DNA from 2 places in the uncultured Oscillibacter sp. genome. Region 2 is predicted to be linked to the other one. Evidence: predicted binding sites of a transcription regulator. Region 2 holds the regulator's gene; the other holds the start of a gene.
The links. Region 2 encodes NrdR, which represses ribonucleotide reductase genes. Its sites were predicted from a motif close to CACNANATNTNGTG; they were not measured.
Positions count from the first base shown of each region.

Region 1: nrdD (anaerobic ribonucleoside-triphosphate reductase) is a predicted target of NrdR. The motif match lies at 2,309-2,322, and genes of this name have one in related genera.

Region 1 covers NZ_CATMPS010000003.1:114,002-118,410, reverse strand. Annotated here, with positions in the region: gene nrdG (anaerobic ribonucleoside-triphosphate reductase activating protein) at 1-39, opposite strand, end outside; gene nrdD (anaerobic ribonucleoside-triphosphate reductase) at 45-2,222, opposite strand; gene Q1M04_RS03415 (response regulator) at 2,469-3,176, opposite strand; gene Q1M04_RS03410 (DUF4118 domain-containing protein) at 3,173-4,261, opposite strand; gene Q1M04_RS03405 (polysaccharide biosynthesis C-terminal domain-containing protein) at 4,317-4,409, opposite strand, start outside.
Region 2 covers NZ_CATMPS010000037.1:20,734-25,142, reverse strand. Annotated here, with positions in the region: gene Q1M04_RS13770 (DNA repair exonuclease) at 287-1,384, opposite strand; gene Q1M04_RS13765 (YbaK/EbsC family protein) at 1,386-1,868, opposite strand; gene Q1M04_RS13760 (TIGR00282 family metallophosphoesterase) at 1,891-2,664, opposite strand; gene nrdR (transcriptional regulator NrdR) at 2,766-3,230, opposite strand; gene Q1M04_RS13750 (hypothetical protein) at 3,438-3,959, opposite strand; gene Q1M04_RS13745 (hypothetical protein) at 4,038-4,409, opposite strand, start outside.

The sequences.
Region 1 (4,409 bases), on a different contig from region 2:
GTTGGCGACGTCGCAGTCTTTGATTTCTCCGTAATACATGGCCCTTACAGGTGCAGCACCCGGTCCCGGATCTCCTGGGTCCGGCCCTGGTTCCAGTACTGGGTCCCGATGTAGCCGCAGGTCCGCCGGGCCACGTTCATCTTGTCCTGGTCCGTGTTGCCGCACTTGGGGCATTTCCAGACCAGCTTGCCGTGCTCTTCCTCAATCTGGATTTCCCCGTCCCAGCCGCAGACCTGGCAGTAGTCGCTTTTGGTGTTCAGCTCGGCATAGATGATGTTGTCGTAGATGAATTTCATCACCTGGAGCACCGCCTCCAGATTGTTCTGCATGTCCGGCACCTCCACGTAGCTGATGGCACCGCCGGGGGAGAGGTGCTGGAACTGGGCCTCGAACTTCAGCTTGTCGAAGGCGTTGATCTGCTCCGTCACATGGACGTGGTAGGAGTTTGTAATATAGCCCTTGTCGTTGATGCCCTCCACAATGCCGAAGCGGCGCTGGAGGCACTTGGCGAATTTGTAGGTGGTGGACTCCAGGGGGGTGCCGTAGAGGCTGAAATCGATGTTGTGCTCCGCCTTCCACTTCCGGCAGGCGGCGTTCATGGTTTCCATGATCTCCAGGGCGAAGGGGGTGGCGGAGGGGTCCGTGTGGCTCTTGCCGGTCATGTACTTTACGCATTCGTAAAGCCCGGCGTAGCCCAGGGAGATGGTGGAGTAGCCGCCGTAGAGCAGCTTGTCGATGGGCTCGCCCTTCTTGAGCCGGGCGCAGGCGCCGTACTGCCACAAAATGGGGGCCACGTCGGAGGGCGTGCCCTTCAAGCGCTCGTGGCGGCACAGCAGGGCCTGGTGGCACAGCTCCAGACGCTCCTCAAAAATCTCCCAGAATTTTTCAATGTTCCCGCCGGAGCTCAGGGCCACGTCGGGGAGGTTGATGGTCACCACGCCCTGGTTGAACCGCCCGTAGTACTTGGGCTTCCCGGTCTCCGGGTCCACGTAGGGCGTCAGGAAGCTGCGGCAGCCCATGCAGGTGTAGCAGTGTCCCTCGCCGTTTTTGTCCACCTTCAGCTCCAGCATCTTCTTCTCGGAGATATAGTCCGGGACCATCCGCTTGGCGGTGCATTTGGCCGCCAGCTTCGTGAGGTACCAGTAGGGGGCGTCCTCGCGGATGTTGTCCTCCTCCAGCACGTAGATGAGCTTGGGGAAGGCGGGGGTGATCCACACGCCGTCCTCGTTTTTCACGCCCTCATAGCGCTGTTCCAGAGTCTCCTCGATGATGAGGGCCAGGTCCTTGCGCTCCTGCTCGTTCTTGGCCTCGCCGAGATACATGAAGACCGTGACAAAGGGGGCCTGTCCGTTGGTGGTCAAGAGGGTCAGCACCTGGTACTGGATGGTCTGGACGCCGCCCCGGACCTCCTCCCGGAGGCGGGTCTCCACCAGCTTGGAGAGGCTGTCCTCGTCCAGGATGACGCCGATTTCCTTCAGCTCCCGTTCCACAATAACCCGGAGCTTCTTCCGGCTCACGTCCACAAAGGGGGCCAGGTGGGCCAGGGAGATGGACTGACCGCCGTACTGGTTGGAGGCCACCTGGGCCACAATCTGAGTGGCGATGTTGCAGGCGGTGGCGAAGCTGTGGGGCCGCTCAATGAGGGTCCCGGTGATGACGGTGCCGTTTTGCAGCATGTCCTCCAGGTTCACCAGGTCGCAGTTGTGCATGTGCTGGGCGAAATAGTCGGAGTCGTGGAAATGGATGATGCCCTCCTGATGGGCCTCCACAATCTCCTTGGGCAGCAGCAGCCGCTCGCTGAGGTCCCGGGAGACCTCGCCGGCCATGTAGTCCCGCTGGGTGGAGTTCACCACCGGGTTCTTGTTGGAGTTTTCCTGCTTGGCCTCCTCGTTGCAGCATTCAATGAGGCTGAGGATGCGGTCGTCCGTGGTGTTGCTCCGGCGGACCAGGGAGCGGGTATAGCGGTAGGTGACATAGTTCTTGGCCACCTCGAAGGCCCCGTGGGCCATAATCTGGTATTCCACCAGATCCTGAATCTCTTCCACAGAGGGGGAACGGCCCAGCTCCTGACACGCCAGCTCCACGGATTCCGCGATGCGCCGGACCTGGGTGGCGGTCATGCGCTTTTCCGCGTCGATGCTCTCGTTGGCACGGGTGATGGCCGATAAGATCTTGGTGATGTCGAACGAGACCTCGGTGCCGTTTCTTTTGATAACTTTCATTTGTATCCCCCTAGCAGTAATTATACACGCAGTAGTAATCGCGCCCGCGATTACCACAATACTTTGGCAGTAGGCCAAGCATAACACACAAGATATAGGGGGCGCAAGTGCTTTTTGCTACATTCTTGAAAAAAATTCCGAACCGGCGGAGGCCGTAATCCCCCAACGCCAGGCGCGGCAAGGGTTTGCGGGTTAATGGAAAAATTTGTTAATTTTTTTAGGAAAATTTTACAAATCGCCGGGCCGTTACTCGCCCTCCGCCAGGCGGTAGCCCACGCCCACCTCGGTGAAGAGGTACTCCGGCTCGGCGGGGTTGCGCTCAATCTTGCGGCGGATGTTGGCCATGTTGACCCGGAGGATCTGGTTGCCGCTTCCCGCCCGGGGGCCCCAGAGCTCCTTGATGATGGCATCGTAGGTCAGCACCTTCCCGGCGTGCTTGCCAAGCAATGCCACGATGCGAAACTCGCTGAGGGTCAGCTTCACGTTTTCCCCCCGGACCAGCACCTGGTGCTTGTTGTAGTCGATGACCAGCTCCCCCACGGAATAGGTGCCCTTCTGGGCGATTTCGTCGTTGCCGCTGGCGGTGCGGGTGTGGCGGATGGCCGTGCGGACCCGGGCCAGCAGCTCGGCGGTGCCGAAGGGCTTGGTCAGATAGTCGTCGGCCCCCTGGTCCAGGGCCGTCACCTTGTCCCGCTCGTGGGAGCGGGCGGAGACCACCACCACCGGCAGGCTGGACCAGCTCCGCAGCTGCCGGAGGATGTCCAGCCCGTCCATGTCGGGCAGGCCCAAATCCAAAATTACCAGATCCGGGCAGTGGGAGGAGATCATGGAAAGCCCCTCCGCCCCGGTGCGGGCCTGGATGGTCTCATAGCCCTGGCCGTCCAGCACGGCGGCGATGAACTGGGCGATGCCCTTCTCGTCCTCGACGACCAATATCTTTTCCCGTATATTCATGTGGATACCTCCTGCAGGGCCTGAACGGCGGTGGGCAGGCGGAAGGAAAGCTCCGCCCCCCGGAGAAGATTCCGGGCCGTGATGCTCCCCCCGTGGGCCAGGACGATGGCCCGGCAGACGGAGAGGCCTAAGCCCATGTTGCGCTTCCCGTCCCCGTCCGCCGGGCGGCGGGACTTGAGACGGCCGTCAAACAGGTGGTCCAGCTCATCCCGCGAGATGCCCCTGCCGTCGTCCCGGACGGTGATTTTCGCGAAGTCCTCCTCCGCCTCCAGCAGCAGGGCGATGTTGGCGGCCCTGCCGTGGACGGCGGCGTTTTCCAGGAGGTTGGCCAGCACCTGCTCGATGAGGATGGGGTCCATGGGGACCATCAGCAGCTCCTCCGGCGCGGAGACGGTGACGCTGACCTGGGGGAAGCGGCGGCGGAACTTCTGGGCCGCGGTCCCCAGCACCTCCTCGGCGGGCTCCGGCTCCTTGGCGATGCGGGCCTGGGCGTCCCCCATGCGGGTGATGGAGAGGAGGTTTTCCACTACCCGGATCAGCCACTGGGCCTCCTCCCGGGCGTTCTCCAGCAGCTCCCGCTGCTCCCGCTCCGAGAGGCCGGGGTTTTCCAGCACGGCGGAGGTGGACCCCACAATGGAGGTCAGGGGGGTGCGGATGTCGTGGGAGACGGAGCGGAGGAGGTTGGCCCGCATCTTCTCCCGCTCGTTCTCCGCCAGGAGCTGGGCCTGCCGCTTGGCCTGGGCGGTGAGGGTGCTGGTGATAAGGGAGATCATCAGCAGGGTGAAGAAGGTGAGGGGATAGCCGGGGTTGTGAAAGTCAAAGGCCCAGTAGGGGTAGGTGAAGATGAAGTTGACGAAGATAACCCCCAGGATCACGGAAATGGACCCGTAGAGGTAGCCCCTGGTAAGCCGGGAGATCAGCAGCACCGCCAGCACGAAAACCGGGGCGGCGAAGCCGTCGATGCTGCCCGCCAGCCAGAGAATGAAGCACAGCCCAACCGCGCAGAGGAGGATGACGGCGGTGATGAGGAAGTCCCGCCGGGAGACGGGGAAGAGAGGCGAGGCCCAGGGCTTGCGGAAGGTCATGGCGGAAGCTCCTTTCCGTTGGTTTTCTCTATTATAACAGAAAGTCCGGCAAAATTCAATCTCCCGCCTTCCGCCCGCCCCCCAGAAGGCCCCAAAGCCACTTTAGGTCCCTCCGCCCCGGCCCCCGGACCAGGGGCCCCAGGGGGCC
Region 2 (4,409 bases):
CTTACAACTTGAAGTTGGATATTTTTTTGAGGAGGTGTACAATGCTGCCAAAAGGCGTCCCTGGCCGGCGGGACGCTGATTGACCTGGCAGGCGTAAATACGATGCTTTTCGCAGCCGCAGGAACCGGCTTGGCCGGCGCTGCTGTGATTCACTTTTTCGCTGAACGCCGATGAAAAATGAACAAGCCCCGTTTTTTTAACCATCTTATCGAAAAGCGGGGTTCTGCTTCCCGATCCGTTGTTTCATTAGAGAGCATGTTCCGGGTAAGATCCCCTAAAATCTGCCTTACCCCAAATCCCGGTGGTCCAGGGCCGCCAGGCCGAAGCGCACCGCCTGGGTGACGGCCTCCCGCTCCGACGCGTCCCCGGCGGCGTCCCACCTGGTCCGGAGCTCCCGGAGAAACAGGCCCCGGAGGGAGTCCTCCCCCGCCCGGGCCCAGACGTCCGCCGCCACCCGGGTGCGGTCCCGGACCTCCAGGGCGTAAAAATTCCCGGCCAGGGCCGTCTCCAGCGCCTTCGCATCCGCGCCGCCCTCCCCGGTCTCGCCGGTGAGGAGGATGCGGTAAAGATCATTGGCCGTGTCTTCCGGCAGCGCGGCCTCCACGGCGGAGCGGGGAGAGCGGCCCGTCACGTCCGCCTCCAAAACCTCATACCGCCGCCGGGCGAAGGGCACGAAGGTCAAGGAGACCGTCCTCCCGCCGTCGGTTACCCCCTCGTAAAAGCCCTTTTCCCCCAGCTCGTCAAAGCCCCGGCCCTCGATGCAGCCGGGCCAGGCGCAGAGCGTGCCGCCGTACCGCTTCGGCTCCCCCCGCTTATGGATGTGTCCCAGGGCCAGATAGGAAAGGCCGGAGGCGGCAATCTCCTCCCTCCGAATCGGGTTGTAGCGCGCCTCCGCCGGGTCGATTTCGCCGTGGAGAACACCCAGGTGAACCCTCCCGTCCTCCGGCGCGGAAAAGCCCGCCAGGAGGCCGCTTCCCTGCTCCGCGGAGGTGAACGCCGCCCCGTGGACGGCGGCGCCCAGCTCCGGCAGGTCCACGGAGGTCATGGCATTCTCCCGGAAAATGTGGACGTTCTCGGGCCAGTCCACTGTGACCCAGGGGCTTCCTGGGCCGCACCAGTCATGATTCCCCGGCGCGGCGAAGACCTGGGCGTTCATCCGCCCCAGGGCCTCCGCCAGAGCTTCGCCGGTCTCCCGGTAAGGGGCGGCGCTGTCAAAGAGGTCTCCCGCCAGCAGCACCAGCTGCACGCCGTGGGCGTTCACATAGTCCGCCAGCCGGAAGGCCAGCTCCCGGCTCTCCCGCCGCCGCTCCGCCGCCCGCCCGGGAGGAAGGGCGGCAAAGGCGCTGTCCAGATGGAAGTCCGCCGCGTGGATGAATTTCAGCATATCAGCCCTCCGTCTGCCACGCCTTGCAGACGTCAACCCACCCGGCAAAGTTAGAGGAATATTTCTCCAGCTCGCCGCAGGTCAGCTCGATGGCGCTGTTGTCGCTGCCCGCGGCGGGAAAGACCGTCTCAAACCGCTTCAGCGACACGTCAAGGTAGACCTTCACGTCCTCCGGCAGAGCGAAGGAGCACACACCTCCCACGTCGTGTCCGATGAGGCTGTGGGCCTCCTCATGGGTGAGCATTTTCGCCTTGGTGTGGAACCGGGCCTTGTATTTGCTGTTGTCGATTTTGGCGTCTCCAGCCACCACGATGATGACGGGCTTGTCCTCCACCTTAAAGCTCAGGCTCTTGGCAATCCGCGCGCCCTCCACGCCCACGGCCACCGCCGCCAGCTCCACCGTGGCGGAGGAAACCTCAAACTCCCGGATGCGGTCCTCAATGCCGAAGCGCTTGAAATAGGCTCTTACTTTCTCGATAGACATGTGTGAAACGACCTCTCTTTTGTTATCTAATATCAATCCGCTCCACGGAGGCGCACAGGCCCGTGGCGCTGTCCAGGGTGAAGAGGGCCCCCTGCATCTTGCAGGGCCCCTCCGGGTTCCTGTACCGCCCAGGCAGTCCTCCCAAAAAGCCCTCCACCGACTGCTGGGGCTCGATGCCCAGGACGGATTCCACAGGCCCCGTCATCCCCAGGTCCGTAATATAGCCGGTGCCCTTGGGATAGACCCGCTCGTCGGCGGTGGGGACATGGGTGTGGGTGCCCCAGAGGGCGGAGGCCCGCCCGTCCAGATAGTAGCCCAGGGCCAGCTTCTCGCTGGTGGCCTCGGCGTGGAAGTCTATCAGGGTGAAATCCGCCTCTCCCCGCTCCAGCAAACGGTCCGCCAGGGTGAAGGGGTTGTCCGCCCCCCAGGCCAGGCCGCAGCGGCCGATGAGGTTCACCACCCGGATGCGCACGCTCCCCAGGTCGAAGATTTCGCAGCCGTGGCCCGGCGCCCGGCCGGAATAATTGGCGGGCCGGAGAAGCCAGGACGCGCCGTCCAGCAGATTCCCAATCTGGGCCTTGCCGAAGGCGTGGTTGCCCAGGGTCACCGCGTCGGCGCCGGCGTCCCGGATGCGCTCCGCCTGGTCCCGGGTCAGCCCCACGCCGGAGGCGTTCTCCCCGTTCACCACGGTGAACGAGACGTTCTTTAATTTTTGCAGGGGCCGCAGCACCTTTTCCAGGTGCCGGAGTCCCGGCTCCCCCACTACATCGCCCACGGCGAGAATGTGATACAGCATAAACGTCCTCCAATCCAAGGACTATAGTATAGCAAAGATTCGGGGCTTTGCAAAGGGAAAAACGGCGGCCCGCCGGAATTTTTCCGGCAGGCCGCTTTTGCTTACCGCTGGTTCTGCTCCGCCAGCAGCTTGGTCAGCTCCTCCATGAAGCTGTCGATATCCTTAAACTGCCGGTAGACCGAGGCGAAGCGGACATAGGCCACCTGGTCGATGTTCCGCAGGTTCTCCATAACCCGCTCGCCGATGACCTCCGTGCTGATCTCCCGCTCCATGGAGTTCTGGAGCTCCTGTTCAATCTCCGCGGCCACCTTCTCCAGCCGGGCCACGGGGACGGGCCGCTTTTCACAGGCCCGGATCATGCCGCCCAGGACCTTTCCCCGGTCAAAGCTCTGGCGGCTGCCGTCCTTTTTCACCACCACCACCGGGAGGCTTTCCACCGTCTCGTAGGTCGTGAAGCGCCGGGAGCAGGAAAGGCACTCTCTCCGCCGGCGGATGCTGTTGTTTTCATCGGCCGGCCGGGAGTCGATGACCTTGCTCTCATTAAAGCCGCAATAGGGACATTTCATAAAGGACCTCCTGATTCTCCGCCGGGCTTCCGGCGGCCCGCGTCCGTACCTACGGGCACCTTCGGTACTTCCCGGGGCGGTTTCGGAGGCATCCCGGGAACGTTCGGGTGTATTATATCACGGAAATTTCAAAATTGATAGAATTTTGTCAAATCTTTTTCGAAAATTTTTCCTATTTCTGGAAAGCTTCTCCAGGAAGCGGCGCGCTTAAAAAACGGGCCGGTCCTGCCTGTCGAAGGCGAAGACGATATACGTCCCCCCGCCGATGCTCCTCAGGCGGGCAAAGCAGAACAGGGTGGTCAGGGGAAAGGGCTTTGCCGGGTCATAGGGCAGGGCCAGATACCGGGTTTCGCCCGATAGCCGGACCTTGGCGCCCTGGGCGCCCTTCAGCCTCTGGCGGAGCCAGGGGGCCCGAAAGAGCTGCTCTGGGGCGGGGGCGGGCTCCCAGTTCTCCGGCTCCTTCGCCCCCGCCGGGCGGACCTCTCCCCGGAGGAGGCGGCCCAGGGGGGCGGTGAGCCTCCCGGAGAAGCGGCGGCGGATGTGGCCCTGGGCCCCCTCCGGCTCCAGCACCCCCAGGCGCAGCTCCCCCCGGTCCCCCACGGCCCAGGCGCACCAGAGCCCATCCGGCCGCAGGGGGCAGCGGGCGGAGAACCAGGTGTAGAGCCCCTCCCGCTCCGCAGTCAGCTCCCCGGTGGGTTTGCCGTCCATCAGTAAGGGGAATTTGTCCATGTCCGCCGTCCCTCCCGCCGTTATAAAATAGAAACCCGCTTACGCCATTCTATGCGCAAGCGGGCGGGACTATGTGATTCAGGCCACGGTATAGCTCCCCCGGGCCAGGACCTTGACCGTCCCGGCGGTGGCCCGGACGCCCCGGCCCTCGATGGTCATCATATACAGGTGGTTCTGGGCCAGCGCGCCCCCGTTTGCCAGGGTGGAGGCGGTAGTCTCGTCGACGAGCCCCGGGTCCGAGGGGGAGACGCAGACGGCGCTGCCCACCCGCAGCATCACCTCGCAGCCGACGCCGCCGGTGAGGGTCTGTCCCTCGTTCAGGGTCACCACCACGAAGGAGGCGGAGACCCCGCCGCCGGGAAGGGCTTGTCCCGTCCGTTCAGCGATCCTCTGGTCCACACGCTGCATAAGCTGAGAGAAAAAGGTGTCGTTCAAATAGCTCAGGGTCAC